4 regions of the Enterobacter sp. JS8-1 genome follow, and region 2 is predicted to be linked to each of the others. Evidence: predicted binding sites of a transcription regulator. Region 2 holds the regulator's gene; each other region holds the start of a gene.
The links. Region 2 encodes sigma-54, which starts transcription at its own class of promoters, with help from an activator protein. Its sites were predicted from a motif close to GTTGGCACANNTTTCGCTNT; they were not measured.
Positions count from the first base shown of each region.

Region 1: a site for sigma-54 is predicted at 4,883-4,902, ahead of hypA (hydrogenase maturation nickel metallochaperone HypA). Genes of this name have one in related genera too.
Region 3: a site for sigma-54 is predicted at 4,866-4,885, ahead of norV (anaerobic nitric oxide reductase flavorubredoxin). Genes of this name have one in related genera too.
Region 4: a site for sigma-54 is predicted at 3,016-3,035, ahead of glnK (P-II family nitrogen regulator). Genes of this name have one in related genera too.

Region 1 is NZ_CP185805.1:3,756,731-3,764,181, forward strand. Features, by position in the region: gene hycE (formate hydrogenlyase subunit HycE) at 1-822, opposite strand, end outside; gene ACOQH0_RS17860 (respiratory chain complex I subunit 1 family protein) at 838-1,761, opposite strand; gene hycC (formate hydrogenlyase subunit 3) at 1,763-3,577, opposite strand; gene ACOQH0_RS17870 (4Fe-4S dicluster domain-containing protein) at 3,574-4,182, opposite strand; gene hycA (formate hydrogenlyase regulator HycA) at 4,255-4,719, opposite strand; gene hypA (hydrogenase maturation nickel metallochaperone HypA) at 4,931-5,281, shown strand; gene hypB (hydrogenase nickel incorporation protein HypB) at 5,285-6,148, shown strand; gene ACOQH0_RS17890 (HypC/HybG/HupF family hydrogenase formation chaperone) at 6,139-6,411, shown strand; gene hypD (hydrogenase formation protein HypD) at 6,415-7,451, shown strand, end outside.
Region 2 is NZ_CP185805.1:4,272,924-4,280,374, reverse strand. Features, by position in the region: gene mtgA (monofunctional biosynthetic peptidoglycan transglycosylase) at 1-163, shown strand, start outside; gene npr (PTS phosphocarrier protein NPr) at 203-475, opposite strand; gene rapZ (RNase adapter RapZ) at 472-1,326, opposite strand; gene ptsN (PTS IIA-like nitrogen regulatory protein PtsN) at 1,372-1,863, opposite strand; gene hpf (ribosome hibernation promoting factor) at 1,946-2,233, opposite strand; gene rpoN (RNA polymerase factor sigma-54) at 2,256-3,689, opposite strand; gene lptB (LPS export ABC transporter ATP-binding protein) at 3,737-4,462, opposite strand; gene lptA (lipopolysaccharide ABC transporter substrate-binding protein LptA) at 4,469-5,023, opposite strand; gene lptC (LPS export ABC transporter periplasmic protein LptC) at 4,992-5,567, opposite strand; gene kdsC (3-deoxy-manno-octulosonate-8-phosphatase KdsC) at 5,564-6,130, opposite strand; gene kdsD (arabinose-5-phosphate isomerase KdsD) at 6,145-7,131, opposite strand; gene ACOQH0_RS20370 (calcium/sodium antiporter) at 7,145-7,451, opposite strand, start outside.
Region 3 is NZ_CP185805.1:3,735,851-3,743,301, forward strand. Features, by position in the region: gene srlB (PTS glucitol/sorbitol transporter subunit IIA) at 1-218, shown strand, start outside; gene srlD (sorbitol-6-phosphate dehydrogenase) at 233-1,012, shown strand; gene gutM (transcriptional regulator GutM) at 1,080-1,439, shown strand; gene srlR (glucitol operon DNA-binding transcriptional repressor SrlR) at 1,503-2,276, shown strand; gene gutQ (arabinose-5-phosphate isomerase GutQ) at 2,269-3,234, shown strand; gene norR (nitric oxide reductase transcriptional regulator NorR) at 3,231-4,745, opposite strand; gene norV (anaerobic nitric oxide reductase flavorubredoxin) at 4,932-6,380, shown strand; gene norW (NADH:flavorubredoxin reductase NorW) at 6,377-7,451, shown strand, end outside.
Region 4 is NZ_CP185805.1:1,103,500-1,110,950, reverse strand. Features, by position in the region: gene ACOQH0_RS05160 (YbaY family lipoprotein) at 1-149, opposite strand, end outside; gene tesB (acyl-CoA thioesterase II) at 353-1,213, shown strand; gene amtB (ammonium transporter AmtB) at 1,303-2,589, opposite strand; gene glnK (P-II family nitrogen regulator) at 2,625-2,963, opposite strand; gene ACOQH0_RS05140 (SmdB family multidrug efflux ABC transporter permease/ATP-binding protein) at 3,186-4,967, opposite strand; gene ACOQH0_RS05135 (SmdA family multidrug ABC transporter permease/ATP-binding protein) at 4,960-6,714, opposite strand; gene ACOQH0_RS05130 (Lrp/AsnC family transcriptional regulator) at 6,745-7,203, opposite strand; gene ACOQH0_RS05125 (PLP-dependent cysteine synthase family protein) at 7,319-7,451, shown strand, end outside.

The sequences.
Region 1 (7,451 bases), 520 kb from region 2:
AATGGCGCGGATCATCTGCGCGCGTTCGGGCACCACGATCCCCATGCCGTTTTCCACCGAGGTGGTGTAGGCGGTGCTGTGGGCGAAGCCGCAGATGCCGCACACGCGGTCAGAGAGGAACGTCACTTCGTTGTAGCCCATTCGGGTTTCCGCCAGCTTTTCCATGCCGCGATGGACGTAGAACAGGCGGTAGTCGGCGTCGATGATATTCTCACCGTCGACGAACAGGCGGAAGTGGCCCGGTTCGTCGGAGGTGACGTGCAGCGGGCCAATCGGCACCACGTTGTTTTTCTTGCTGCCCAGCTCGTTGATGAACTCGTAGGTTTCGCTGTCGGTGGTCGGCGCCGGGCGCTGGCGGTAGTCCATGCTGTCTTTGCGCAGCGGGTAGAGTTCATCCGGCCAGTCGTCCGGCAGCACCAGGCGGCGCTCGTCCGGCAGGCCGACCGGCACCAGGCCGTACATGTCGCGCACCTCGCGTTCGCCCCAGACGGCGGCAGGCACGCGCGGCGTGACGGACGGATATTCCGGCTTATTTGGGTCAACTTCGACGCGCACGGTGAGCCAGCACTTTTCGCCCTGCTCCATCGACATCACGTAGTACACCGCATAGTTGCCGCACAGCTGGCGCTCGTCGTTACCGAACAGCACCGACAGCCAGCCGCCCTGCTGGTAATAGAGGAACTCCACCACTTCCGGCAGGTAGTTCACCTTAATGGTGACGGTTATCTGGTCTTTGGTTTGCCAGGACTCCTCCAGCACCACGCCGGGGAAAGCCTGATGCAACGCGGCGAGATACTGCTGACCTTTCTTTTCTTCAGACATAAAAACTCTCTTTAATCACGCCACCAGCAAGGAGACGAACGCTAAAAATGCAAAACCAAAACCGGCCCAGGTGATGCGTGACGTTTCCACAAAGCGCAGACGCGCCATGCTGTTTTCAAACAGGGCAATTACCAGCACGCCGACCAGCAGCTTAAGGGCGGCAACCAACACGGCCAGCACCAGACCGCCTGAGGAGAAGTGCGGCATCTGCCCCCACGGGAAGAAGACGCCGACAAACATCTGCAGTACCACCAGCTGTTTGAGGCTGATGCCCCACTTCAGCACCGCAAAGCCGTAGCCGCTGTACTCGGTAAGCGGCCCTTCCTGCAGCTCCTGCTCGGCTTCCGCCAGATCGAACGGCAGTTTGCCCATCTCGATAAAGGTGGCGAACGCGCAGGCGCAGAGCGCCAGCACCAGCGGGATCGAGCGCGCCACAGGCCAGTGATAAACGGTATCGGTGATAAAACTGATATGGGTTGAACCCGCGACCTGCGCGGCGACCCACAGCCCCAGCAGCAGGATCGGCTCAACCAGCACGCCCAGCATCGCCTCGCGGCTGGCACCGATGCCGGTAAATGGGCTCCCGGTGTCCAGGCCCGCAATCGCAAAGAAGAAGCGGGCGATGGCGAAGAGGTAGATAAGCGTAATCAGATCGCCAAGCACGGGCAGCGGCGACGCCACCGTGACCACCGGCAGCGCGGTGGCGATGGTCAGCATCACGCCCACCATCACGAACGGCGTCAGGCGGAAGACCCAGCCTGCGGCATCCGGAGCCACGCTCTGACGAGAAAGCAGTTTGAAGAGATCGCGATACTCCTGGAGCACCCCGGGCCCGCGACGGTTATGCATTCGGGCGCGTGCCACGCGCGTGATGCCCGACAGCAGCGGCGCAGCGGCGAACAGGACCAGCGCCTGAAGAATGGCCAGTAACAAACTCATGTCAGGCTCCTCGTGAAATCACAATGATCACCAGCACCGCCAGTTCGATCAGCGCCAGACGACGGAACAACACGGGCGCGGCGGCACTCTGCCAGCCCGGCACCCAACCCTTCGGATTCAGCCAGTGGCGCAGCTTCAGCACGACGGCGAAGTTCTCCTTCACCGGCATGGCGAAACCGTGGGCGGTGATAACCATCGACTGTTCGTGTTCGTAGCCGCAGGCCCACGCCGCCCCGCGAGAGCGGGAGGCAAGGCGGTCGCGCCTGAAGAACAGCATCAGCACGAACGGCAGCAGCGGTGCGGCAATCAGCAACAGCGCCATCATCGGCTGGGATACGACGGTATGCGCCGTCGCGAGCGGCAGTGGAATAGCGTTACCCAGCAGCGGCAGCAGCCACGGGGCGGCGACCCCGCCCGCGATGCAGCACAGCGCCAGCGCGACCACGCTCACGCCCATCAGCATCGGTGCGCAGCAGGCGTTTTCCGCTTCGCGGGTGCGCGGCGCGCCGAGGAAGGTCACGCCGTAGACTTTCGCCATACACGTCACCGCCAGCGCCCCGGTAATCGCCAGCCCGACCGCCAGCAGCGGGCCGAGCAGGCGTGCAATAAAGACATCGCTCTGGCCGAGCGCGAAGAAGGACTGATAGATCACCCACTCCCCGGCAAAGCCGTTCAGCGGCGGCAGCGCGGCCATTGCCATCAGCCCGACCAGCATCGCCAGTGAAATCACCGGCATCTTTTTGCCAATCCCGCCCAGCTTTTCAATATCCCGATGGCCGGTGCGGAACCAGACGCTTCCCGCGCCGAGGAACAGGGTGCTTTTAAACAGGCTGTGGTTGACGAGGTGATAAAGACCGCCGATAAACCCGGCCGCGATCAGCGCAGGATGATTGAGCGCCAGCCCGGTCACGCCCGCGCCCATTCCGAGCAGGATGATGCCGATGTTTTCCAGCGTGTGGTACGCCAGCAGGCGCTGGATGTTGTGCTCCATCAGCGCGTACAGCCCGCCGACGAACGCGGTGATCATACCGGCAATCAGCAGCACGACGCCCCACCACAGCGGCGGTTGGCCGCCAGCCAGCGTGATGCTCAGAATACCAAACAGTCCTACCTTCATGACGACGGTGGAAAACAATGCAGCGGCAGGTGCAGAGGCATTTGCATGCGCCTGCGGCACCCAGCCGTGCAGCGGGATGATTCCGGCGAGCAGGCCAAAGCCCACAGTGCCGAGCAGCCAGACGTCATTCCCCAGCGGATGCCCGTTGAGCGCAGCGAAGTCCAGCTTGCCGAAGCGTTGCCACACCCGCCAGCAGGCCAGCGCCAGCAGCAGCGTGCCGAGGCGTCCCAGCGCAAACCACAGCTTGCCGGAGGCGCTGCAGCCCGTCAGGAACACGCCGCACAGCGCCATGATCTCCGCCATCACCACCAGCGCGCCGAGGTTGCTGGCGATAACGGTACAGACCGCCGTTGCCATCAGCAGGTTAACCAGCAGGCCGTTGGCTTTGGCGTGCGCATGGCGGTGCCAGTCGATATTGAACAGGCTGATAAACAGTCCGCACAGGCCAAAGGTCACCAGCCAGATGGCATTCAGCGGAGTAATAGCCACGGTATGACGAATCAGCGGCATGAGTGTTTCAACAGATTGCCCGCCGATCAGAACGACACCGCCCGCAGCGAGCGTCATCACGCTACCGACCGCCCCGCCGATACCGGCGATCCCGCCGCTCAGGGTTTTATGGAAAGAGAACACCAGCGCCAGCACGGCGGCGGCAGTGAAGCACGCCACGGCGCTGTTAATCATGAATATCGCGTTCATTTCGCCCCCTCGTTAAGCGCCTGCAAAAGCGAAAGATCGCCAAAATCGCTGTTGATGGTCAGCTCGCGCTTGCGCTTGCTGGTGCGGGCGATGTCGCGAATGTTGACCAGAATCAATGCTCTGGTCGGGCAGGTGCGCACGCAGGCCGGGCCCTGTTCGTCAAAGCTGCACAGATCGCATTTCACCGCGACGGCGCGGATGCCGGGCACCCAGTCCAATAGCGTGCTCACCTTCGCCGGTGCGGGTGGCGCGGGCGGCGCTTTCGGGGTATTTGCGTTTGCCGGAATATGCAGCGGGCGGCTGCCGGAAAATTCAATGGCACCGAACGGGCAGGCAATGCCGCACAGTTTGCAGCTTACGCACAGGCTTTCGTTGAGCTGGACAGCGCCATCAACGCGGGTGATGGCATTCACTGGGCATACACCCGCGCACGGGGCATCTTCACAGTGGTGGCAGAGCTGCGGAGCAGACTCTTTTTCATTACGCATGACGCGCAGACGCGGCATGGACTGCAGCCCGTGCAGGCGGTGGGTTTCCGAACACGCCGCCTCACAGGTTCGACAGCCAATACAGACCGTCGAGTCAGCAATTACAAAACGGTTCACCGGGCAATCCTCAGGTGATGGTCATTTTTGACGAAGAAAAACTGTCTTATCGACACTTTCGACACTTGGTTATCAGGCAACGTTTGCGGAGGCATTTCCCGCCGTCAGCTGCTTCAGATCGACCGGCAGGTCGTGCTCAACCGCGGTATAAAGCCCGTTATAAACCGGCGCGATTTTCTCCAGATAGTGCTCGAGCACCTGCTGGCGATCGCGGTTGCTGACGTAGCCATCGACCATGCCGTCAGCCATCAACTGCGCTTGCGCAATACATTGTTTTTCACCCTCTTTGTTCTCAACAAAGTACTCAATGGTGTGGCTGTTAAAGCTGTCCGCCAGGGTGACAAAGACCGTGAAGTGGCCAAAAAGGACAAAGCGCATATCGCCCTGCGCCGCGCAGCTCATCGCATGGTGCAAACGGGCTTTTGACAGGGTGATCCCCTGAACCAGAGAGTTGCAGTAGAGGTGCCACTGATCCTGGAGCTGCTGATGGCGCTGCGCGATGTAATCCGCTTTTTCGCTGATTTCCCAAATAGTCATAAAAGGTATCCGGTTAATGGAGATAGCGGCTGTTAAGCAGATTCCATGCCAATTTTTAACCTTATGATATATATGACCTTTAACTCTTATCGCACTGTCAACCGCGCGGTGTCGACGTGTCATTTCGACAGTGTTGACACCGTCACGCCCTAACAAAAATCAAGCTGGCACCGTTATTGCATTCAATGGCGCAATTCATTGAGGAGGCGTCATGCACGAAATCACCCTCTGCCAGCGGGCCCTGGAGCTTATCGAACAGCAGGCAGTGCAAAACCACGCGAAGCGCGTCACCGGCGTCTGGCTGAAGATCGGGGCGTTTTCCTGCGTCGAGACCAGCGCCCTGACCTTCTGTTTTGAACTGGTGTGTCGCGGCACGCTGGCAGAAGGCTGCGAGCTTCATATTGAAGAGCAGCAGGCGGAGTGCTGGTGCGAGCAGTGTCAGCAGTACGTGACCCTGCTGTCATCAAAGGTTCAGCGCTGCCCGCAGTGCCAGAATACCGGGCTGCGGATCGTGGCGGATGACGGTATGCAGATCCAACGCCTCGAAATTGAGAAGGAGTAATGTATGTGTAGCACCTGCGGTTGCGCCGAAGGCAACCTGTATATCGAAGGGGATGAACACCGTCCTCATTCCGCGTTTCGCTCCGCGCCCTTTTCACCGGCCCCGCGTCCTGCGGCGACGCTGACGGGTATCACCTTTGCGCCGCAGCAATCCCCTGCGGGGGATCTGCACTACGGCCACGGCGAAGCGGGTACCCACGCGCCGGGTATGAGCCAGCGCCAGATGCTGGACGTGGAGATCAACGTACTGGACAAAAATAACCGGCTCGCCGCCCGCAACCGCGCCCGCTTTGCCGCCCGTCAACAGCTGGTGCTGAACCTGGTGTCCAGCCCCGGCTCCGGCAAAACCACGCTGCTGACCGAAACCCTCAAACGCCTGAACGAACGCGTTTCCTGCGCCGTCATTGAAGGCGACCAGCAAACCGTTAACGACGCGGCGCGCATTCGCGAAACCGGCACGCCGGCGATTCAGGTCAACACCGGCAAAGGCTGCCATCTGGATGCGCAGATGATTGCAGACGCCACGCCGCGTCTGCCGCTGGCGGATAACGGCATCCTGTTCATTGAAAACGTCGGCAACCTGGTCTGTCCGGCGAGCTTTGACCTTGGCGAACGGCATAAAGTCGCGGTGCTCTCCGTCACCGAAGGGGAAGACAAACCGCTGAAGTACCCACATATGTTTGCCGCCGCCTCCATCATGCTGCTGAACAAAGTTGATCTGCTGCCGTACCTGAATTTCGACGTGGATAAATGCCTGTCCTGCGCCCGGGAAGTGAACCCGGACATTACGATCCTGCTGGTCTCCGCCACGCGCGGCGACGGGATGGATGCATGGCTGAACTGGCTGGAGAGCGAACGATGTGCATAGGCGTCCCCGGACAAATTCACACCATCGACGGTAACCAGGCCAAAGTTGAAGTCTGCGGTATCCTGCGCGATGTCGATCTCACGCTGGTGGGCAGCAGCGATGAAACGGGCGCATCGCGTCTCGGCCAGTGGGTGCTGGTCCACGTTGGGTTTGCCATGAGCGTGATTAACGAAGCGGAAGCCCGCGACACGCTCGACGCCCTGCAAAACATGTTCGACGTGGAGCCTGACGTGGGCGCGCTTCTGTACGGCGAGGAGCGATAGCACATGCGTTACGTTGATGAATACCGCGCACCGGAACAGGTGATGCAGCTTATCAGGCACCTGAAAACGCGCGCGGCGCTGCTGGACTACACCAAAGAAAGACCGCTGCGGATCATGGAGGTGTGCGGCGGACACACGCACGCCATCTTCAAATTTGGCCTCGACCAGCTGCTGCCGGAAAACATCGAGTTTATCCACGGCCCCGGCTGCCCGGTCTGCGTTTTACCGATGGGGCGTATCGACAGCTGCATCGACATTGCCAGCCAGCCCGACGTCATTTTCTGCACCTTTGGCGACGCGATGCGCGTGCCGGGGAAAAATGGCTCGCTGCTGCAGGCGAAAGCGCGCGGGGCCGACATCCGGATCGTCTATTCGCCGATGGATGCCCTGACGCTGGCAGCGGATAACCCCGCACGCAAGGTCGTGTTTTTTGGCCTGGGGTTTGAAACCACCATGCCCGCCACCGCCATCACGCTGCAGCAGGCTAAAGCGCGCAGCGTCGAGAACTTTTTCTTTTTCTGCCAGCACATCACGCTCATACCCACGCTGCGCAGCCTGCTGGAGGAGCCGGAAAACGGCATTGACGCCTTTCTGGCACCGGGCCACGTCAGCATGGTGATTGGCACAGACGCCTATGGTTTTATCGCTGAACAGTACAATCGTCCGTTAGTGGTGGCTGGTTTCGAACCGCTTGATCTACTGCAAGGCGTAACCATGCTGGTTGAGCAGAAAATAGCGGCCCTGAGCGCGGTGGAAAATCAGTATCGCCGCGTGGTGCCCGATGCGGGTAATGAACGAGCGCAGCAGGCGATAGCCGACGTGTTTAGCGTTGAGGGCGACAGCGAATGGCGCGGTCTGGGGGTGATTGCCGAATCCGGCGTGCGCCTGACGCCCGCGTATCAATCCTTCGACGCAGAGGCGCATTTTCGCCCGCAGCCGCAGCAGGTGTGTGACGATCCGCGCGCGCGCTGCGGTGAGGTACTCACCGGCAAATGCAAACCTCATCATTGCCCGTTATATGGCAACACCTGTAACCCGCA
Region 2 (7,451 bases):
GAGTATGTCAGAAGCGGCGCTATTGGCCGCTGTTTTACCGAATCCCATCCGTTTTAAAGCGAGTGCGCCGTCAGGGTACGTGCGAAGCCGTCAGGCGTGGATCATGCGCCAGATGCGTCAGCTAGGTGGGGAAGGGTTTATGCAGCGAAATAATCTTATGTAGGGCGGGTAAGCGCAGCGCCACCCGCCTGACTGGCAGACTTTAATCTTCGTCGAACCCTGCGTTGAACAGCGCAATCACCGCCGCCAGCGCTTCCTCTTCCTGGGGGCCGGTGGCCTCGACTTCAATCTGGCGACCTTTCGCTGAGTCCAGCATTAGCAGCGCAATGACGCTATTCGCTTCAGCTTCAGTGCCTTCGTCATTGCGTAGCAAAACGTCTGCATCAAAACCCTGCATCAGTTCAAACAATTTCATTGCCGGGCGTGCATGCATGCCCAGCTTGTTGGTGATCTCAACGGTTTGTTTTACGGTCATGTTTTACGTTTTTCCAGCGTGCGATGACGGGACTGAACGTTCTTTCCGCGTGAGCGGAAGTAGTCGGCCAGCTGTTCGGCGATATAAACCGAACGATGTTTACCGCCGGTACAGCCAATCGCTACCGTCAGATAGCTACGATTGTTTGTCTCCAGCATAGGTAACCATAGCTCAAGGTAGCTTCGCGTCTGGTAGATAAAATTGTGAACTTCTGTGTGTCTGTCGAGGAAGGCCGCCACGGGCTTATCCAGACCGGTCATTGGACGCAGTTTGGGATCCCAGTGCGGGTTCGGCAGGAAGCGCACGTCGAAAACATAATCCGCATCGATAGGAATACCGTGCTTAAAGCCGAAGGATTCAAACACCATCGTCAATTCACGCTCGCGTTTACCCAGCAGGCGGGTTCGCAGCATTTCCGCCAGTTCGTGCACGGACATTTCGGAGGTGTCAACAATCAGGTCGGCCCGGGAGCGCAGCGGTTCCAGCAGATCGCTCTCTTCGTCGATGGCACTTTCCAGTGAAAGGTTTTTACTGGAAAGCGGGTGCAAACGACGGGTATCGCTGTAGCGACGGATCAGGGTGTTACGATCGGCATCAAGAAACAACAGCTGAGGCGAGAAGCACTCTGGCAGATTGCTCATGGCCTGTTCAAAGACCTCAGGTGATTCTGGCATGTTACGGACATCGATGCTGACGGCGGCAGAAATTTGTCTGTCCGCGAGCGTCCGCGCCAGATCCGGCAACAGCACCACCGGCAGGTTATCTACGCAGTAAAACCCCATATCTTCCAGCGCGCGCAGGGCGACGGATTTCCCCGACCCCGAGCGACCACTGACGATCATCAGCACCATGTTCCGTTTCTCCTCAGGACAACAGATGTGAAGGCCATCTCCCGGTTACGCATCATCCTGATTGCCTTCTGCTTCAGTGATAATCTGGAAGAGCTCTTCATCACTTTGCGCTGAACGCAGTCGACGGCAAATGGTTTTATCGGCCAGGCGTTTAGCGACCAGCGACAACGTATGCAGATGGGTCTTTGTCTGGTCTGCTGGCACCAGCAGCGCGAAGAGGAGATCGACGGGCTGGTTATCAATGGCATCAAAGGCGATGGGTGTTTCAAGCTGCACAAACACGCCGACGGCACGCAAGGTGTCTTCTTCGAGTTTGCCATGCGGGATCGCGATGCCGTTGCCGATGCCGGTACTGCCCATTTTTTCACGGGTCAGGATAGCTTCGAACACCACCTGTGGCGGCAGGCCCAGCTGTTTTGCGGCCAGTTCACTGATGATCTCCAGCGCACGTTTTTTGCTCTGGCAGTGAACCCCACTGCGGGTACATTCCTGGTTAAGGACATTGCTCAGTTGAAGAGCCGAATCGTTGTTCATCATAATTTCACCTAAGCGCTAACTGTACAAATGGCCTGTTGTGTCGCACAACAGGCCGTCCTGCACCCGTTAACTGCCCGGACAATTAGTGTTGTTTCAGTTTATCTTTATGTTTATTGAGCTGTCGCGCAAGCTTATCAATCAAGCCGTCGATAGCCGCGTACATGTCTTGCCCTTCCGCACTGGCATGGAGTTCACCCCCGTTAACGTGCAGGGTTGCATCCGAGATATGAGTCACTTTCTCCACTTTCAACACAATATAGACCTGATTGATCCTTTCGAAATACTGTTCGAGCTTCGCGAACTTCGTGTTCAGAAACTCGCGTAAAGCCTCAGTAATCTCGACGTTGTGTCCTGTGATATTGAGCTGCATAGTGTCTTCCTTATCGGTTGTGTCAAACCAGTTGTTTACGCTGGTTAGACGGCGGAATGGATAAAGACTCTCGATACTTCGCAACAGTACGACGTGCCACCATAATACCCTGGTCGGACAGCATGGTGGTTAACTTACTGTCACTCAGTGGCTTCGCGGGGTTCTCCGCGGCGATCAACTTCTTCACCAGTGCGCGAATGGCCGTTGACGAGGCTTCGCCGCCGCCTTCGGTATTCACATGACTGGAGAAGAAATACTTAAGCTCAAAAATACCGCGTGGACTGTGCAGATACTTCTGCGTGGTCACGCGAGAAATGGTTGATTCATGCATCTCGACGGCCTGGGCGATGTCCGCCAGTACCATCGGTTTCATAAACTCTTCGCCCTGCTCAAAAAAAGCCTGCTGTTGTTCAACAATACAGCGGCTCACGCGCAGCAGCGTGTCATTTCGACTCTCCAGACTTTTAATCAGCCAGCGTGCTTCCTGCAAATTGCTACGAATATATTGATTATCGGAGTCATTGCGCGCGCTGGTGCACATGGAGGCGTACTGCTGGTTGATTTGCAGGCGAGGAATGCTGTCTGAGTTCAGCTCAACTACCCAGCGACCGTTGTGTTTTCTGACTAACACATCCGGAATGACATATTCCGGTTCGCTGGTCTGGATCGACTGGCCGGGACGCGGATCGAGAGACTGGATCAGATTCACCGCTTCTTTCAGCACCTCTTCCTTCAGGCGCGTGACGCGCATCAGGGAGCGGAAATCGTGGTTAGCCAGCAGATCAAGATGATCGCTGATGATTAAGCGGGCTTCTTCAATCCACGGCGTCTCTTTGGCGAACTGCGACAGTTGGATCAGCAGGCAATCGCGGAGATCTTTCGCGGCCACACCGACCGGGTCGAAACGCTGAATGCGTTTTAGAACCGCTTCGATCTCTTCGAGTTCTATCTCGTCGTCGCCGATACTTTCCAGGATGTCGTCCAGGGTTACGGTTAAATAACCCGTATCGTCAACGGCATCGACAATCGAGGTCGCAATGGCGCGGTCGGTATCAGAGAAGGGGGTCAACTCCACTTGCCACATCAGGTAATCCTGTAGTGACTGGGTGGTTTCACCCTGATAAACCGGTAGCTCGTCATCCTGGTAGTCTGCACGCGTGCCGGAAGGGGTTCCGGCGGTGTAGATTTCATCCCAGCTGGCATCCAGCGGCAGCTCGTCCGGCATCTCTTTTTGTTCGAGCGCATCAGCGGTGTCGAGCGTTTCAGTGTCCTGCGTTTGCTGGGTTTCTACCTCGTCATGAAGATCGGTTTGCTCCAGCAACGGATTACTGTCCAGCGCCTGCTGGAGCTCCTGCTGGAGTTCTAACGTGGACAGCTGCAACAGACGAATCGCCTGCTGTAGCTGCGGCGTCATCGCCAGTTGTTGGCTGAGCCTTAATTGCAAACCTTGCTTCATGTTCAGAGCATTTTTCTCCGGTTCGGCGTTACGTTACCTCTACCCTATCAGAGTCTGAAGTCTTCCCCAAGGTACACGCGCTTAACATGCTCATCTTCGAGGATTTGCTGCGGTGTACCGTGGGCAATCAGATGGCCCTGGCTCACAATGTAGGCGCGTTCACAGACGGCCAGCGTTTCACGGACGTTGTGGTCGGTGATCAGCACGCCAAGCCCGCTGTCGCGCAGGTGTTCGATAATGCGTTTGATATCAATAACGGAGATCGGGTCAACGCCCGCGAAGGGTTCATCCAGCAGGATGAATTTCGGGTTGGCGGCCAGCGCACGTGCAATCTCGACACGACGACGCTCCCCCCCGGACAACGCCTGACCAAGACTGTCGCGAAGATGTTCGATATGAAACTCTTCCATCAGCTCGTTGGCGCGGTCGGTGCGCTGCTCGCTGGTCAGGTCGTCACGGATCTGCAGCACGGCCATCAGGTTGTCGTAGACGCTCAAACGACGAAAGATTGAGGCTTCCTGCGGCAGGTAGCCGATACCACGGCGCGCGCGCGCGTGCAGCGGCAGCAGGCTAATGTCTTCGTCATCAATGATGATGTTGCCAGCATCACGCGGCACAATGCCCACCACCATGTAGAAGGTAGTGGTTTTCCCTGCACCGTTAGGGCCAAGCAAACCCACAATTTCGCCGGAGTTGACGGTCAGGCTGACATCTTCGACGACACGGCGGCCCTTATACGCTTTCGCGAGGTTTTTTGCAGTTAATGTTGCCATAACGAATTAGTTACTCTTCTTTTGTGCCGGAGCCTGGCCTTTGCCTTTATCCTGCAGCTGCGATGGAACCAGCACGGTGGTGACGCGTTTGCCTTTCTCGCTGGAGGCCTGCATTTTCTGCTCTTTGACCAGATAGGTGATCTTGTCGCCGGTAATATTGCTGTCCAACTGTTCCAGATAGGCGTTACCGGTCAGGATGACCAGATCCTTCGCCAGCTCATAGTGCATATGCGAGGCACGGCCTTTCACCGGTTTGCCGTTGTCCTGCATCTGGTAGAACGTGGCAGGATTACCATAGCCATCAATAATCTCTTTGCCCTGCTCGCCGCCCGGACGGGTAACGACCACTTTATCGGCGTTAATTTTGATGGTGCCCTGGGTCATCACGACGTTACCGGTGAAGGTGACGACGTTACCTTGCATATCAAGGGACTGAGTGTCGGATTCGATATGAATCGGCTGTTCGGTATCGCCAGTCACAGCAATCGCGGGAAGACTGGCCGCCAGCAGTGCGCTGGCGATAATGGCTTTAAGGCTGAGTTTGTTTGTTTTGAATTTCATAGGAGGTTCTAACCTTTTCAATCAGCTCGGCGTTTTTGCTGCGTAAGTTCCCGCGCATTCTTAAACCGCTGGAATTAAATGTTGTGCCATACAGCGTGACCAAATCTTGCGAAGTCACGTCCTGGGTCACCAGGTTGATCTGGGCGTTATCCGTCGTAATTTTGCGCAGTTGTGAGTCAGCGGTCAGGGCGTTGACTTCAACGTGGCCGTACAGATAAAGCATACGGTCATTTGTCAGTTTTGCCCGGTCTGACTTAATTGACCATGTCGGGTTTTTGTCAGTATCAAAAGTGGTCATCACCGGTTGGGTAAACCACGAGATACCGTCATCGGAAAAATATTCCACATGCTGGGCAATCAGGCGATAGTTCAGCGCACCTTCAGGGCTATACACCACAGTATCACTGTGATCGCTTTTATAGGTTGGATCGCTCGTATTAACCACTTCTGTTTGTGCATCGTCACGGTCGGCAAGGTTCACGCCAATCAGTACCAATGCGACAAGCGAAAGCAGAATGATAACCCAACGTCTGGTTTTACTCATATCGATTGCCCTTTGGCCTCATCAAGCTTGCCCTGCGCGAGCAGAAGCAGATCGCAGACTTCACGGACCGCCCCACGTCCACCGTTGATCCGGGTGACGTAATCCGCGCGTGGGAGAAGCAGCGGATGCGCGTCAGCAACCGCTACGCTCAAACCCACTTCCGCCATTACCGGCCAGTCGATCAAATCATCGCCAACATAGGCCACGTTCTCAGGTGCGATTGCCAGCTTCGCCAGCAAATCGTTAAAGGCGACCATTTTGTCGGACTGCCCCTGATACAAATGGGTAATACCCAGCGTTTCGCAGCGGTCTTCTAAAAGTTTAGCTTTCCGTCCGGTGATAATAGCAACTTCAATGCCGGACGTGAGCGCGCAACGAATGCCGTACCCGTCGCGAACGTTAAATGCTTTCAGCTCTTCGCCGCTGTTGCCCATATAAATCAGGCCATCGGAGAGCACGCCATCCACATCAAGGATCAACAGACGGATGTTTTCCGCCTTTGCCATCATGTGCGCGCTTACCGGACCATAACAGGTTGCAAGGGATGCACCCGCATTACTCATTGTCTTATCCTTCATTACACTACGCCTGCGCGCAGAAGATCATGCATATGTACCACACCCAGCAACTGGTCGCCATCGGCAACCATCACTGCGGTAATATGACGGGACTGCATCAGGTTCAGGACATCTACCGCAAGGATGCCCGGACGCACGCGAATTCCGCCTGGCGTCATGACGTCTGCGATACCCAATGTGCGAACGTCCACGCCCATATCGAACACCCGGCGTAAGTCGCCGTCGGTGAATATTCCCTGAATTTTCATCAGATCGTCGCACACCACCGTCATACCCAGATTTTTACGGGTAATTTCCAGTAACGCGTCGCGCAGGGAAGCCTCTTTGCTGACGTGAGGGATCTCATCGCCCGTGTGCATAATATCGTTGACCCTGAGCAGCAGCTTACGGCCCAGCGCACCGCCTGGGTGAGAAAGCGCAAAATCTTCAGGGGTAAAACCACGGGCTTCAAGCAGCGCAACGGCAAGGGCATCGCCCATCACCAGTGCTGCCGTCGTGCTGGACGTTGGCGCAAGGCCAAGCGGGCAGGCTTCTTTGGGCACTTTTACGCACAGATGAATATCCGCCGCACGCGCCATGCTGCTTTCCGGGCGGCTGGTCATACAGATAAGCGGGACCTGTAGTCTCTTCAGTACCGGGATCAGGGCCAGGATCTCATTGGATTCACCGGAATTTGACAGCGCGATAACCACGTCCTGTGGGGTGACCATCCCGAGGTCGCCGTGCGCCGCTTCCCCTGGGTGCACGAAGAACGATGACGTTCCCGTGCTGGCAAAGGTTGCCGCCATTTTGCGTCCAATGTGGCCGGACTTGCCCATTCCCATTACCACGACTTTACCGGCACAGTAGAGTATCTTCTCACATGCCAGACTAAAATCCTGATTAATGTACTGATCTAACTGCGCCAGACCTTCACGTTCAATCTCCAGAACCTCTTTTCCTGCTTTCTGAAAGTCAAAACCCGGCTGCAATTCTATTTGCGACATAATGCGTTTCCGTTTACCCAGAGAGAAGCGGCGAGAGCCAGTACAGCATCGCCATCCATACGATAAATCCACCCGTCAGCAGTGCGCCTGCGCCTTTGCCAATTTGTCGTTGCCGCCGCCAGCAGAGCAGGGCAAAAATGACGCTGACAAGCAACATCACTCCGTAATCGCGCGTGAACGCCATCGGGTTAAACGGCCCCGGTGAGATCAGGGCTGGCAGGCCCGTCACGATCGCGATATTGAAAATATTCGAGCCGATGATATTACCAATGGCGATATCATCTTCACCTTTGCGCGCGCCCGCGATGGCGGTGGCCAGC
Region 3 (7,451 bases), 540 kb from region 2:
ACGGTGAGCTGAAGGCAGGAAGCCAGCTGGAGCTGGGCGAAGCGCGCTATGCCGTCACCGCCGTTGGCGACGTGGCCGAGCAAAACCTGCGCGAGCTGGGCCACATCACCCTGCGTTTCGACGGCCAGCCGCAGGCAGAGTATCCCGGCACGGTTCACGTCGCGGGCCCGGTTCCGCAGGCTGTCACCCCAGGCTGCACGTTAAAATTTGTTGCGTAATTAAGGAGATACACATGAGTCAGGTTGCCGTTGTCATTGGTGGAGGACAAACCTTAGGCGAGTTCCTCTGCCGTGGGCTTGCCGCAGAAGGTTACCGCGTGGCGGTAGTGGACATTCAGAGTGAAAAAGCCGCCCGCGTAGCGGATACCATCAACACCGAGTTTGGCGAAGGGATGGCGTACGGGTTTGGTGCCGACGCCACCAGCGAGCAAAGCGTAATGGCGCTAGCCCGCGGCGTGGACGAGATTTTTGGACGTACCGATCTGCTGGTCTACAGCGCGGGGATTGCGAAAGCGGCCTTTATCAGCGATTTCGCGCTGGGGGATTTTGACCGCTCGCTGCAGGTAAACCTGGTGGGCTATTTCCTCTGCGCCCGCGAGTTTTCCCGTCTGATGATCCGCGACGGCATTCAGGGGCGCATCATTCAGATCAACTCAAAATCAGGGAAGGTAGGCAGCAAGCACAACTCCGGCTACAGCGCGGCGAAGTTTGGCGGCGTGGGGCTGACGCAGTCTCTGGCGCTGGATCTGGCTGAGTATGGCATTACCGTTCACTCGCTGATGCTGGGCAACCTGCTGAAATCGCCGATGTTCCAGTCCCTGCTGCCGCAGTATGCCACCAAGCTCGGTATCAAGGCTGAGGAAGTGGAGCAGTACTACATCGATAAAGTGCCGCTGAAGCGCGGGTGCGATTATCAGGACGTGCTGAACATGCTGCTGTTTTACGCCAGCCCCAAAGCCTCGTACTGCACCGGGCAGTCGATCAACGTGACCGGTGGGCAGGTCATGTTCTGATCGAGCAGCCTGATGCCCTCACCCTAACCCTCTCCCACCGGGAGAGGGAACAAAACAAGGAGTCAATATGGTAACCGCACTCATCACCGTCGCCGCCCTCGCCTGGCTGTGCCAGATGGCGTTTGGCGGCTGGCAGATCCACCAGTTTAACCGCGCGTTTGATGCCCTGTGTCAGAAAGGTCGAGTGGGCGTCGGACGTTCCGGCGGACGCTTCAAACCGCGCGTGGTCGTCGCCGTTGCGCTGGACGAAAACAATAACGTCTGCGATTCGCTCATCATGCGCGGCATGACCGTCTTCGCCCGGCCGGTGAAAATCCAGGCAATCAATGGCATTTCGCTGCAGGAATTACGGCCTGATGTGATCTTTCCCCATGATCCACTCTGTCAGAATGCACTATCATTAGCGCTTAATCTGAAACATGGATAATTTCGTTGTGAAAGCTATAGACTTGCGAAATTATCATTTCGCAACCTAAGGAACGAAGCGCCTATGAAACCTCGTCAGCGGCAGGCGGCCATTCTCGAACATCTGCAAAAGCAGGGAAAATGTTCGGTAGAGGATCTGGCCCACTACTTTGACACCACCGGCACGACAATACGCAAGGACCTGGTATTGCTCGAAAACTCTGGCGCCGTCATTCGAACCTACGGCGGCGTGGTGCTCAATAAGGACGAAGCGGACCCGCCTATCGATCACAAAACGCTGATCAATACCCACCAGAAAGCGCTCATTGCCGAAGCTGCCGTAAAATTTATCCAGGACGGTGATTCCATCATTCTGGATGCAGGCAGTACCGTCCTGCAGATGATCCCGCTGCTCAGCCGCTTTAACAACATCACGGTGATGACCAACAGCCTGCACATCGTCAACGCCCTGTCGGAGTTCGACAGCGAGCAGACCATTCTGATGCCCGGCGGCACCTTCCGCAAAAAATCGGCGTCGTTTCACGGCCAACTGGCGGAGAATGCCTTCGACCACTTCAGCTTTGATAAACTCTTTATGGGCACCGACGGCATCGACCTGAACGCGGGCGTTACGACGTTCAACGAGGTGTTCAGCGTCAGTAAAGCGATGTGCAATGCCGCGCGGGAAGTGATCTTGATGGCAGACTCGTCGAAGTTTGGCCGCAAAAGCCCCAACATTGTCTGTAGCCTTGAAAGCGTTGATAAGCTGATTACCGACGCGGGTATCGACCCGGCGTTCAAGAAAGCGCTGGAAGAGAAAGGAATCGACGTGATCGTAACCGGAGAAAGAGATGAGTGATTTTCTGTTAGAAACGGGCCGCCAGACGCTGATGCTGGAACTGCAGGAAGCCAGCCGCCTGCCGGAACGTCTGGGCGAGGATTTTGTCCGCGCCGCCAACACCATTATCCACTGCGAAGGCAAAGTGATCGTGGCGGGCATCGGTAAATCTGGCCATATCGGCAAAAAGATTGCCGCGACGCTCGCCAGCACCGGCACCCCGGCGTTCTTTGTGCATCCGGCAGAAGCGCTGCATGGCGATCTCGGGATGATTGAAAGCCGCGACGTGATGCTGTTTATCTCCTACTCCGGTTCGGCCAAAGAGCTGGACCTGATTATTCCACGTCTGCAGGAAAAATCGGTCGCCCTGCTGGCGATGACCGGAAAATCCCGCTCGCCGCTGGCGCTGGCCGCCAAAGCGACGCTGGATATTTCCGTTGAGCGTGAAGCCTGTCCGATGCACCTCGCCCCGACCTCCAGCACCGTTAACACCCTGATGATGGGCGACGCGCTGGCCATGGCGGTGATGCAGGCGCGCGGCTTTAACGAAGAAGATTTCGCCCGTTCGCATCCGGCAGGTGCGCTCGGCGCACGCCTGCTCAACAAGGTTCACCACCTGATGCGCACCGACGATGCCATTCCGCAGGTCAAACTCGATACCAGCGTCATGGACGCGATGCTGGAGCTCAGCCGCACTGGTCTGGGGCTGGTTGCGGTCTGCGATGACAACGGGAACGTCAAGGGCGTGTTTACCGACGGCGACCTGCGCCGCTGGCTGGTAGGCGGCGGCAGGCTGGAAACAAAAGTGTCGGACGCCATGACCAAAGGCGGACTGACGCTCAACGCCGAGAGCCGCGCCATTGAAGCCAAAGAGGTGCTGATGAAGCGCAAAATCACCGCCGCGCCGGTGGTGGATGATGCCGGCAGGCTGTGCGGAGCTATCAACCTGCAGGATTTTTATCAGGCCGGAATTATCTAACCCTTCAGTCCCAGACGCTTCGCCAGCCTGTGCAGGTTGGCGACGTCCATCTCCAGCGCCCGCGCGCACGCCGCCCAGCTGCGGTTATTCTGCTCCAGCGCGCGGGTAATCATCTGACGCTGAAACGCCTCCGTGGCTTCACGCAGATTTTCATTCGCTATCTCTGGTGCCGCCTGGGCAACAGCCGGTGCGGTTTCATCCTGAAGCGCAAAATGCCGCGCGTGGATCACTACCTCGTCACCCGAGCGCGTCGCCCGCGCCAGCACCACCGCGCGGTGGATCGCATGCTCCAGCTCGCGCACGTTGCCTGGCCAGCCGTAACTCAGCAGATGCGACCTCGCCCCCGGGCTCAGCACCACGCGGGAAAGCCCCATCCTGAGACGGCACTGCTCGCAGAAAAAGCCCGCCAGCAGCACCACGTCGTCCCCGCGCTCGCGCAGCGGCGGCACCGTAAGCGGGAACACGCTCAGGCGATGGAACAGGTCAGCGCGGAAGTTCCCGGCCAGTACCTCTTCACGCAGGTCGCGGTTGGTGGCGGCCAGCACGCGCACGTCCACTCTGTGACTGCGATCATCCCCCACGCGCTGGATGTCGCCGTACTGCAGGACGCGCAGCAGCTTGGCCTGCAGCGACAGGGAAAGCTCGCCAATTTCATCCAGAAACAGCGTGCCGTTATCGGCCATTTCGAACTTGCCGCTGCGGTTGCTAATGGCCCCGGTAAACGCCCCTTTGACGTGACCAAACAGCTCGCTTTCCGCCACGCTTTCCGGCAGCGCGGCGCAGTTGAGGTACACCAGCGGGTTCACCGCGCGCGGCGAGGCTTCGTGAATAGACTTCGCCACCAGCTCCTTACCGGTGCCGGTTTCCCCGAAGATCAGCACGTTTAAATCTGAGGCGGCAACAATCTCAATCTCTTTTTTGAGCTGCGCCATACCCGGAGAAAGACCGATCATCTCCGTGTGCGTTACCTGTTCAAACGCCGCCGGGCTGCCGGGAAGAATGTTCTGGCTCTCCAGCTGTTCAATCAGTAGGGCATTGTTCAGCGCCCCAGCGGCCAGGGCGGCAATCAGGCGCAGCTCTTCGTCGCTAAAGGTGTCGAACTGGTCCGGCGACAGGCCGTCGAGGGTCAGTGCTCCGATCAGATTTTGTCCGGCAAACAGCGGCAGGCCGATACAGGCGTGCACCTTCAGGCTCTCCTGTCCGGGAATAAGCCCGTCGTACGGATCGGGCAAGTCGCTGTCCGCCGGGAAGCGCACCACGTCCCCCGCGCGGGCGATAGTTTCCAGACGCGGATGGCCTTCAAGGGTAAAACGCCGTCCGAGCACGTCCTTCGCCAGCCCGTCGATAGCCAGCGGAATAAACTGCCGCCCTTCATAGCGCAGCAGCGCCGAGGCGTCACACGCCAGCACGTGGCGCAGCGTGGAGATCAGCCGCTGAAAGCGGTCCTGATGGCCGATACCGGTTTGCAGCTCAATGGCGATCTTCGCCAGCACGTCGACGGAAAAGCTCATAGTGACCTCGCTGTCATTTTGACAATGTATGTTGTCATATTGACACTGATTTTAATAGTCATAATGACTACCCATTACGGATCATAAGAATTTTTATCAAACAAAATCAATATATTAAAAGTTGGCACGCAACTTGATATAGGCAAACCATCTTATTTGAAAATGCTGTATTACGTAGAGGTTGCTATGTCTATTCTTGTTAAAAATAACATTCATTGGGTCGGTCAACGTGACTGGGAAGTGCGCGATTTCCACGGGACGGAATACAAAACGCTGCGCGGCAGCAGCTACAACAGCTATCTCATCCGCGAAGGAAAAAACGTGCTGATCGATACCGTCGATCACAAGTTCAGCCGCGAGTTCGTGCAGAACCTGCGCAGTGAAATCGACCTGGACGCCATCGACTACATCATCATCAATCATGCGGAAGAAGATCACGCCGGCGCGCTGACCGAGCTGATGTCTTACATTCCGAACACGCCGATCTACTGCACCACCAACGCCATCGACTCGATCAACGGCCACCACCACCATCCGGAGTGGAACTTCCATACCGTGAAAACCGGCGACGCGCTGGATATCGGCAACGGCAAACAGCTGATCTTCGTGGAAACCCCGATGCTGCACTGGCCGGACAGCATGATGACCTACATGACCGGCGACGCGGTGCTGTTCAGCAACGACGCCTTCGGCCAGCACTACTGCGACGAGCGCCTGTTCAACGACGAAGTGGACCAGACCGAGCTGTTCGAGCAGTGCCAACGCTACTACGCCAACATCCTGACGCCGTTCAGCCGCCTGGTAACGCCAAAAATTACCGAAATCCTCGGCTTTAACCTGCCGGTGGACATGATTGCCACCTCCCACGGCGTGGTGTGGCGTGAGAACCCGACCCAGATCGTCGAGCTGTACCTGAAGTGGGCGGCGGACTATCAGGAAGACCGCATCACGATCTTCTACGACACCATGTCCAACAACACCCGCATGATGGCGGACGCCATTGCCCAGGGCATCAACGAAGTGGACCCGAACGTGGCGGTGAAAATCTTCAACGTGGCGCGCAGCGATAAGAACGAGGTGTTGACCAACGTGTTCCGCTCTAAGGGCGTGCTGGTGGGCACCTCCACCATGAACAACGTAATGATGCCGAAAATTGCCGGCCTTGTGGAAGAGATGACCGGCCTGCGTTTTCGCAACAAGCGCGCCAGCGCCTTTGGCTCCCACGGCTGGAGCGGCGGCGCTGTAGACCGTCTGTCTACGCGTCTGCAGGATGCCGGTTTCGAAATGTCCCTGAGCCTGAAGGCGAAATGGCGTCCGGATATCGACGCCCTGGAGATCTGTCGCCAACATGGCCGCGACATTGCCCGTCAGTGGGCGCTCGCTCCGCTGCCGGAAGTGACGGCAAAACCAACCGAACAGCAGGAAGCCTGCGCCTGTGCCGCCGCGGCAGCCGCCGATCTCGGCCCGCGCATGCAGTGCAGCGTCTGCCAGTGGATTTACGATCCTGAACTGGGCGAACCGCTGCAGGATGTTGCCCCGGGCACGCCGTGGCGAGACGTGCCGGACAACTTCCTCTGCCCGGAATGTTCACTCGGTAAGGACGTCTTTGACGAACTGGGTACGGAGGCAAAATGAGCAACGGTATCGTCATCATCGGCTCGGGCTTTGCCGCCCGCCAGCTGGTGAAAAACATCCGCAAGCAGGATGCCAGCGTGCCGCTGACGGTGATTGCCGCCGACAGCATGGACGAGTACAACAAGCCTGATTTAAGCCACGTCATTAGCCAGAATCAGCGCGCCGAAGACCTCACCCGCCAGACGGCGGGGGAGTTCGCAGAGCAGTTTAACCTGCGTCTGTTCCCGTACACCTGGGTCACCGATATCGACGCCGATGCCCGCGTAGTGAAAGCGAAAGAGAAAACCTGGCAGTACGACAAGCTGGTGCTGGCCACGGGTGCCTCTGCGTTTGTGCCGCCGATTGAAGGCCGCGAGCTGATGATCACGCTCAACAGCCAGCAGGAGTACCAGGCCAGCGAAACGGGGCTTCGCGACGCTCAGCGGGTAATGATTGTCGGCGGCGGGCTGATCGGCACCGAGCTGGCGATGGATTTCTGCCGGGCGGGCAAATCCGTCACCCTGGTTGACCACGCGGCGAGCATTCTTTCGGCGCTGATGCCCGCAGAAGTAAGCAGTCGCTTACAGCATCGCCTGACCGACATGGGCGTGCATCTGCTGTTGAAATCGCAGCTGCACAGCCTGAGCAAAACCGAAGGCGGCATTCGTGCCACGCTCGACCGCAGCCGCAGCGTTGAGGTGGACGTGGTTATTGCGGCGACGGGCCTGCGCCCGGAAACCTCGCTGGCGCATCGTGCAGGGGCAGAAACAGGCCGTGGTGTGAAGGTAAATAGCTATCTGCAAACCACGCAGCCTGATATTTACGCCCTGGGCGACTGCGCTGAAATTAACGGTCAGGTGCTGCCTTTTTTACAGCCAATTCAATTAAGCGCGATGTATCTGGCGAAAAACCTGCTCGGCGGCAGCGCGCCGCTGAAATTACCCGCCATGCTGATTAAAGTCAAAACGCCGGAATTACCGCTGCACCTTGCCGGTGAAACGCAGCGTCAGGATCTGAACTGGCAAATTACCCTCGAACCGCAGGGAATGGTCGCGCGCGGTGCCGATAATGAGGGGCAACTACGCGCTTTTG
Region 4 (7,451 bases), 1.7 Mb from region 2:
GATACATTTGGCTGCTGAATTGACTGCTGTGAAAGTGTATTAATCCCGTTCGGGTCAGCTGCGGGCACCGGCACCTGAGCGCTCTTACCTGCACAGGCGGACAACGCCACCGCAATAGCTATACCACTTAGCATAGGCACGAGTTTCATTGAAGTCTCCTTATCATCAATGCACCAGCGGGATCGATCCCATCCGATGTCGTTTCATTCACATAACGTATTCAAGTGTGGCACAAATCAATGATTAACGCCTGAATTCTCCCCGATATTCAGACTAATCTACCCATCGGACCACTTTCATTTCTGCGTTATACTCTGCGTATCTTTCGCCACGGCGTTTATTGAGGACGACTATGAGTCAGGCACTGAACAATCTGCTGACATTACTGAATCTGGAAAAAATTGAGGAAGGACTCTTTCGCGGACAGAGCGAAGATTTGGGTTTACGCCAGGTCTTCGGTGGGCAGGTCGTGGGACAAGCGCTGTACGCAGCCAAGGAAACCGTCCCGACTGACCGTCTGGTGCACTCCTTCCACAGTTACTTCCTGCGCCCTGGCGATAGCGCAAAACCCATTGTCTATGATGTTGAAGTGCTGAGAGATGGCAACAGTTTTAGTGCTCGCCGCGTGGCAGCCATTCAACATGGCAAACCGATCTTTTACATGACCGCCTCTTTCCAGGCGCCTGAACCGGGCTATGAGCATCAAAAAGTGATGCCGCCAGCCCCTTCGCCTGACGATCTCAAATCGGAAACCGATATCGCCCGCGCGCTGGCGCATCTGCTTCCGCCACAGGTAAAGGAGAAGTTCCTCTGCGATAAGCCGCTTGAGATCCGCCCCGTTGAATTCCATAACCCGATGAAAGGCCACACTGCAGAACCGAAACGTCAGGTCTGGATGCGTGCCAACGGTACAGTGCCGGAAGATCTCCGCGTTCATCAGTACCTGCTGGGCTATGCATCTGACTTTAACTTCCTGCCTGTGGCGCTGCAGCCGCACGGCGTGGGGTTCCTGGAAAAGGGGATGCAGGTCGCCACCATCGACCACTCGATGTGGTTCCACCGTCCATTCAACATGAATGAGTGGTTGCTCTACAGTGTGGAAAGTACGTCGGCATCAAGCGCGCGCGGGTTTGTGCGCGGGGAGTTTTATACGCAGGATGGCGTGCTGGTCGCCTCGACGGTGCAGGAAGGGGTGATGCGTAACAGAGGGTGATGTTGTGCGGCCTGATGCCCTCACCCTGACCCACGGGGAGAGGGAATACATACTAAAAACGGCAACCGAAGTTGCCGTTTTGCTGTTTATTATGCGTTATACGCATTCTCGCCGTGGCTGTTGACGTCCAGACCCTCGCGTTCCTGCTCTTCCGGTACACGCAGGCCGACAGTCATGTCCGCCAGCTTATAGCCAATAAAGGCCACTACAGCAGACCAAACAACGGTGATGGCAATACTTTCCAGCTGTACCAGCACCTGGTGAACCATGGTGACGCCTTCCGCATAACCCACGCCGCCCAGTGATTTGGCAGCAAAGATCCCGGTCATGATACAGCCGACGATGCCGCAGACGCCGTGGACACCAAATACATCGCAAGGGTCGTCAACGCGCAGAACACGTTTCAGAGCGGTAACGCCCCACAGACCCGCAAGGCCTGCAACCAACCCCACCAGCAGCGCACCACCTACACCCACGTAACCACAGGCTGGTGTGATACCGACCAGACCGGCAATAGCACCCGAACAGGCACCCAGCAGAGACGGTTTACCGCGAACGGCCCACTCGCCAAAGACCCAGGAGAGGATTGCACCCGCCGTTGCGACAACGGTGTTCACGAAGGCCAGCGCGGCGATTTCGTTAGCGGCACTTGCAGAGCCTGCGTTGAAGCCAAACCAGCCAAAGTAGAGAATCGCCGTACCGGTAAACACCATCGGCAGATTGTGCGGCTTGAACGCTTCTTTCCCGAAGCCCACACGTTTGCCAATCAGGTAGGCACCCACCAGGCCCGCGACTGCGGCGTTGATGTGTACAACGGTGCCGCCCGCAAAGTCCAGCGCACCATGGCTCGCCAGCAGACCACCGCCCCATACCATATGCGCGATAGGCACATAAGAGAGCGTCAGCCAGACCACCACGAAGATCAGGACGGCAGAGAAACGAATACGCTCAGCAAGCGCACCCACAATCAGCCCGACGGTGATGCAGGCAAACGATCCCTGGAAAGCAACGTGGATGTACTGATAGAAGCTTCCCATCAGCGCGGTCAGCTCGATATTTTTCAGCATCACCCAGTCGAAGTTACCAAAGAACGCATTGCCCGTGCCGAACGCCAGCGAGTATCCGTAAACTACCCACAGCACGCAGACCAGCGCGAACGTTACCGCAACCTGCGTCAGCATGGAGAGCACGTTCTTGCCGCGGATCAGGCCGCCGTAGAACAGCGCAATGCCCGGAATAGACATAAACAGCACCAGCGCGGTGCTAATCATCATAAAGGCGTTATCGGCTTTGTCTGCCACGGCAGGCGCAGCCAGAGCCAGGCCCGGCAGCAGTGCCAGCGACCCCAGAGCCGTTTTGAGTGTTGCTATCTTCATTTTCTCGATCCCTATCACTGTGTGCCAGGAGTTACTTACAGAGCCGCTTCGTCAGATTCGCCGGTACGAATGCGAATGACGCGCTGCAGTTCGGCAACGAAAATTTTGCCGTCGCCAATTTTGCCGGTGTAGGCCGCTTTGCTGATGACATCAATGACCTCATCAAGCTGGTCATCCGCAATCGCGACATCGATTTTTACTTTTGGCAGGAAATTCACGCTGTATTCCGCACCGCGATAAAGCTCGGCATGACCCTTCTGACGACCAAAGCCTTTCACTTCGGTGACAGTCAGTCCCTGAATACCCATTGAAGACAACGCTTCACGTACGTCTTCGAGTTTGAATGGTTTGATTACAACCGTAACCAGCTTCATAAATCCCCTCCAGTCAGAATTCGGTAATGGCCGCAGCTAACACGTAAGGGACATTGCAAGGGGTGTGCCAGAATTGAAAACAGCGAGAAAACGGCGGGCGATGAGCCAGGAATGGGGTTCAATACCGAACGGGTGAAAAAAAACGCACCATGGCAGTGCATAGTGCGTTTCAGTATTGCACCAACAGGAATGACTGTTAGCAGCTTGCCTGTTTTTGGTGCATCAGGCGCTCAGCGACTCTTCTTCGCGCGCGCTGGCTGCCAGCTCTTCACCTGCCAGCTGCAGCTGGTACATCTGCCAGTAGCGTCCTTTCTCTTCCAGCAGTTGTCTGTGCGTACCTCGTTCAACGGCCTGTCCACGATGCAGCACCAGGATGGTATCGGCATCGACAATGGTTGATAGGCGATGCGCGATGACCACCAGCGTGGTGTGATCCCGAACAGCGGCCAGCGCCTGCTGGATGGCCTGCTCGGTACCGGAGTCAATGCTGGCCGTCGCTTCATCGAGAATCAGCACCTGCGGCGTTTCAATCAGCACGCGCGCCAGGGCCAGCAGCTGTTTCTGCCCTACGGAGAGGTTATTCCCCTGCTCGCCTAGTTTCGTATTGATACCCTCACTGAACCCGCGCGCCAGATCGGCCAGCTGCACTTTCTCCAGCACCTCCCAGACCTGTTCCTGGGTAAAAGGCCGACCCAGCGTGACGTTAGCGTAGAAGGTATCGGCCAGTACGACCGGGTCCTGTTGCACCATGGCGACGCCCTTACGCAGCACATTGTGGCTGAGTGATGCAAGCGGGCGTCCATCGAGGCGGATCTCACCTTGCGTTAACGGATAGTAGCCCATTAACAGACTGGCGAGCGTACTCTTGCCGCTGCCGGTATGCCCCACCAGCGCCACGAAGCCGCGCGACGGTACCTCAAGATTAATGTCCTGTAAGACAAGCTGGTTATCGCGGTAAGCAAACGAGACCTTATCAAAAGCAATCGAACCGCTTTGCAGAGGACGTTCATCATCGCCATAGGTTTGACGCGGTCTGTCCATCAGCTCGAACACGCGTTCACCGGCGACCACCGCCTGTTGCAGCATCGATTGCTGGGTAGTGAGCTCAATCAGGGGTTCGTTAAGGCGCCCCAGATAGCTGATGAAGGCATATAGCACCCCAACCTCAATGGTTCCACGCGTTGTCAGCCCAAACAGCATCAGCAGGCCACAGAGGACCAGCGCCGAGAACAGGCTAAGCAATGGACGCAGCAGGAAGCCGTCCAGACGTAACGTCTGCATACGCGCCATATAGTGCGAACGGCTGGCTTCGCCCATGCGCTCGCCAAAGCGCGCCTGCTGGCGGAACTGCTGGATGACGCTCATGCCGTTGATCACTTCATTGAAGCCATCATTGATGTCAGCCAGATAAGCGCGCACCCGGCGAACAATCGGCGTGCTGTAGCGCTGGTAGATCACCATCACGATCAGCACCGCCGGGAAGATAGTGATCGCCACCAGCGCCATACGCCAGTCGAGGCTGAACATGGCGACCAGCATCGCACCGATCAGCGCGGCGCTGCGCAACACGGTTGCCACTACGGTGACGTAGAGATCGCGGATCACTTCAGTATCGTTGGTCACGCGCGAAATCACCTGCCCGACCGGCTGGGTGTCAAACTCGCTCAGCGGCTGGCGCAGCGCGGCATCCATGACATCCGTACGCAGTTGCTGTACCACGCCCACGGCTGCCCGGTTAAAGAGCAGCGACTGGGCATAGTGCAGCCCTGCCGCCGTTAACTGTAGCCCAACGTAGGCCACGCCTAAGCCTGCGACCAGCCCCCACGGCAGATAGCTTTTTGCCACCATATTGTCGATGAAATAGCTGATAAGCAGGGGGCCGCTGACTTCGGCAATCGCCGCAATCCACAGCAGAAGCACGGCAACCGAAAGCGGTTTACGCCATGGCGAACCGTAGGCCAGAAGGCGTTTGAGCGTCGGCCACATTGTTCCGAGCTTACGCATGGGTCGCCTCCTCATCCAGCGCCGCTTCCAGCTGCTGATAACGATACATGTCGCGATACCAGCCCGGCTGTTCCGCCAGCTGCTCGTGCTGCCCGCGCTGGGCAATATGCCCGTGCTGCAACACCAGAATTTCACTGGCTTCCGTCAGCGCCGACAGGCGGTGGGCGCTGATGATCACCGTGCGTCCTTCTCCCCACTGACGAAGATTGTGCAGGATCTGATGCTCAGTACGACCATCAACAGCGGAAAGCGCATCGTCCAGGATCAGGATTTCAGCATTCAGCAGCAGCGCACGCGCGATCGAAATTCGCTGCTTTTGTCCGCCGGAGAGCATCACCCCGCGCTCGCCGACTTCCGTTTCATAGCCCTGCGGCAGACGCAAAATATCGTCATGAACGCTGGCTAAGCGCGCCACATGTTCAATCTCGTCCTGTGTTGCCGAAGGATGACCGAGGGCGATATTGTTCGCGATGGTATCGGAGAATAAAAACGGCGTCTGGCTCACCACCGCCAGGCGGCTACGCCAGCCGTCCAGCAGCAGGTTCGACAAGGGAATGTCATGAAAACGAATATCGCCCTGCGTCACGTCGAAGTGGCGCTGCAGCAGAGAGAGAACGGTGCTTTTTCCGGCTCCCGTTGGGCCGCAAATTCCCAGCATCTGTCCGGGCTGCAGGGTGAAGTTCACGTTTGCGAGCACCGGATGCGTCGTCTGTGGATAGCTAAATGACTGAATATCGGCTTTCACGGTCCCGCGCCCATCGGGAACGGCTTCGCTGCCGTCCTTCACCACCGGCGCTTCCGCCAGCATCGCGCGAATACGGCTGTACGCGGCGCTGCCGCGCTCAACGATGTTAAACATCCACGCCAGCGCCAGCATCGGCCAGATCATCAGCCCCAAATACATGGCAAAACTGGTCAACTGACCGAGGGTCATGGAACCCTGCACCACCATCCAGCTCCCGCCGCCAATCGCTAGCATATTCGCCATGCCGATGGCGATATAGATTGTCGGGTCAAACCGGGCGTCAATACGCGCCACGCGCATGTTTTTCGCGCCGGTATCCGCCGCATCGGCGGCAAACAGTGCGGACTGCCTGTCTTCCAGGCCGAAGGCTTTTATCATGCGGATGCTGGTCATACTCTCCTGGGTGCGATCGTTGAGCGATGAAAACGCCGCTTGCGCCAGCTTGAAACGCTCGTGGAGCTTTTCACCGTAGCGGTTGATCGCCAGCGCCATCAGCGGCATTGGCAGCAGCGCCAGAAGGGTCAGTTGCCAGCTAATCTGGGTCGACATCACAATCAACACCGCGCAGCCCATGACCAGTGAATCCACCAGCGTCAGCACCCCTTCCCCGGCGGCAAAGACCACCCGGTCCACGTCGTTGGTAGCGCGGGCAATGAGGTCACCGGTCCGGTGGCGCAGATAAAATTCAGGATGCTGGCGGCTCAGCTGGCGGTAAAAATCTTCACGCAGCTCAACGGCCAGCTGATAGGACGCACCGAATAAGAGCACGCGCCAGACGTAGCGCAGCAGGTATACAATCACCGCGGTCAGCACCAGCGTGCCGACCCACATCAACACCCGTGCGGTGGTGTAATGCTGTTCGGTGACGCCATCCACGACGTACCCCACCACTTTCGGCGGGATCAGCTGCAGGATAGCAATGATAATAAGCAGGCATACCGCGCCGAGGTAGCGTTGCCACTCCCGACGAAAGTACCAGCTTAATTGGGCAAATAATCGCACGCGGTTTGTTCCTGAAGGTATTTTTCGAAGTTATTCAATGGGTAATGCTGTGGTGTATTTTATCTGTTCCATCGCGAAGCTTGAGGTGACATCCGACAAGCCCGGTACGCTGTTGACCAGCCGCTTGTAGAAATCATCATAGCGCTTCATGTCGGCCACCTGGACGCGCATCAGGTAATCGTATTCTCCCGCCATTCGCCAGAAGCCGAGCACCTCGGGCATCTCAGAAACCTGAGTGACAAAGCGGCAATACCATTCGCTGCTGTGGTGCTGCGTTTTTATCAGGACAAAGGCCGTCAGTCCAAGCCCCAGTTTTTCGGGATCTAATAACGCCACACGGCCCAGCAGCACGCCGTCATCTTCAAGCTTCTTGAGGCGTTTCCAGCACGGTGTGGTGGTCAGATTAACGGCATCTGCTAACGCCTGCAAAGAGAGGGTGCAGTCCGTTTGCAACAATGAAAGCAGCTTGCGGTCAATTTTATCTAGCATACCCACCTCGCAGAGAAAATTTTTCTCCCTACATTCTATTTTAAAGGCCAGATAGCAACAATTTTTTCTGTGCTTTTCGCTATGCTAGGCACAAAATGACAAACGGATAACTACGATGAATAGCACCTGGGTTAAACATGCGATCAGCGAAATCAATGCCGACTATCAGCGCTCGGCGGATACGCACCTGATTCGCCTTTCCCTGCCGGGATTTAACGGAATTCAGCTCTATCTGAAAGACGAAAGCA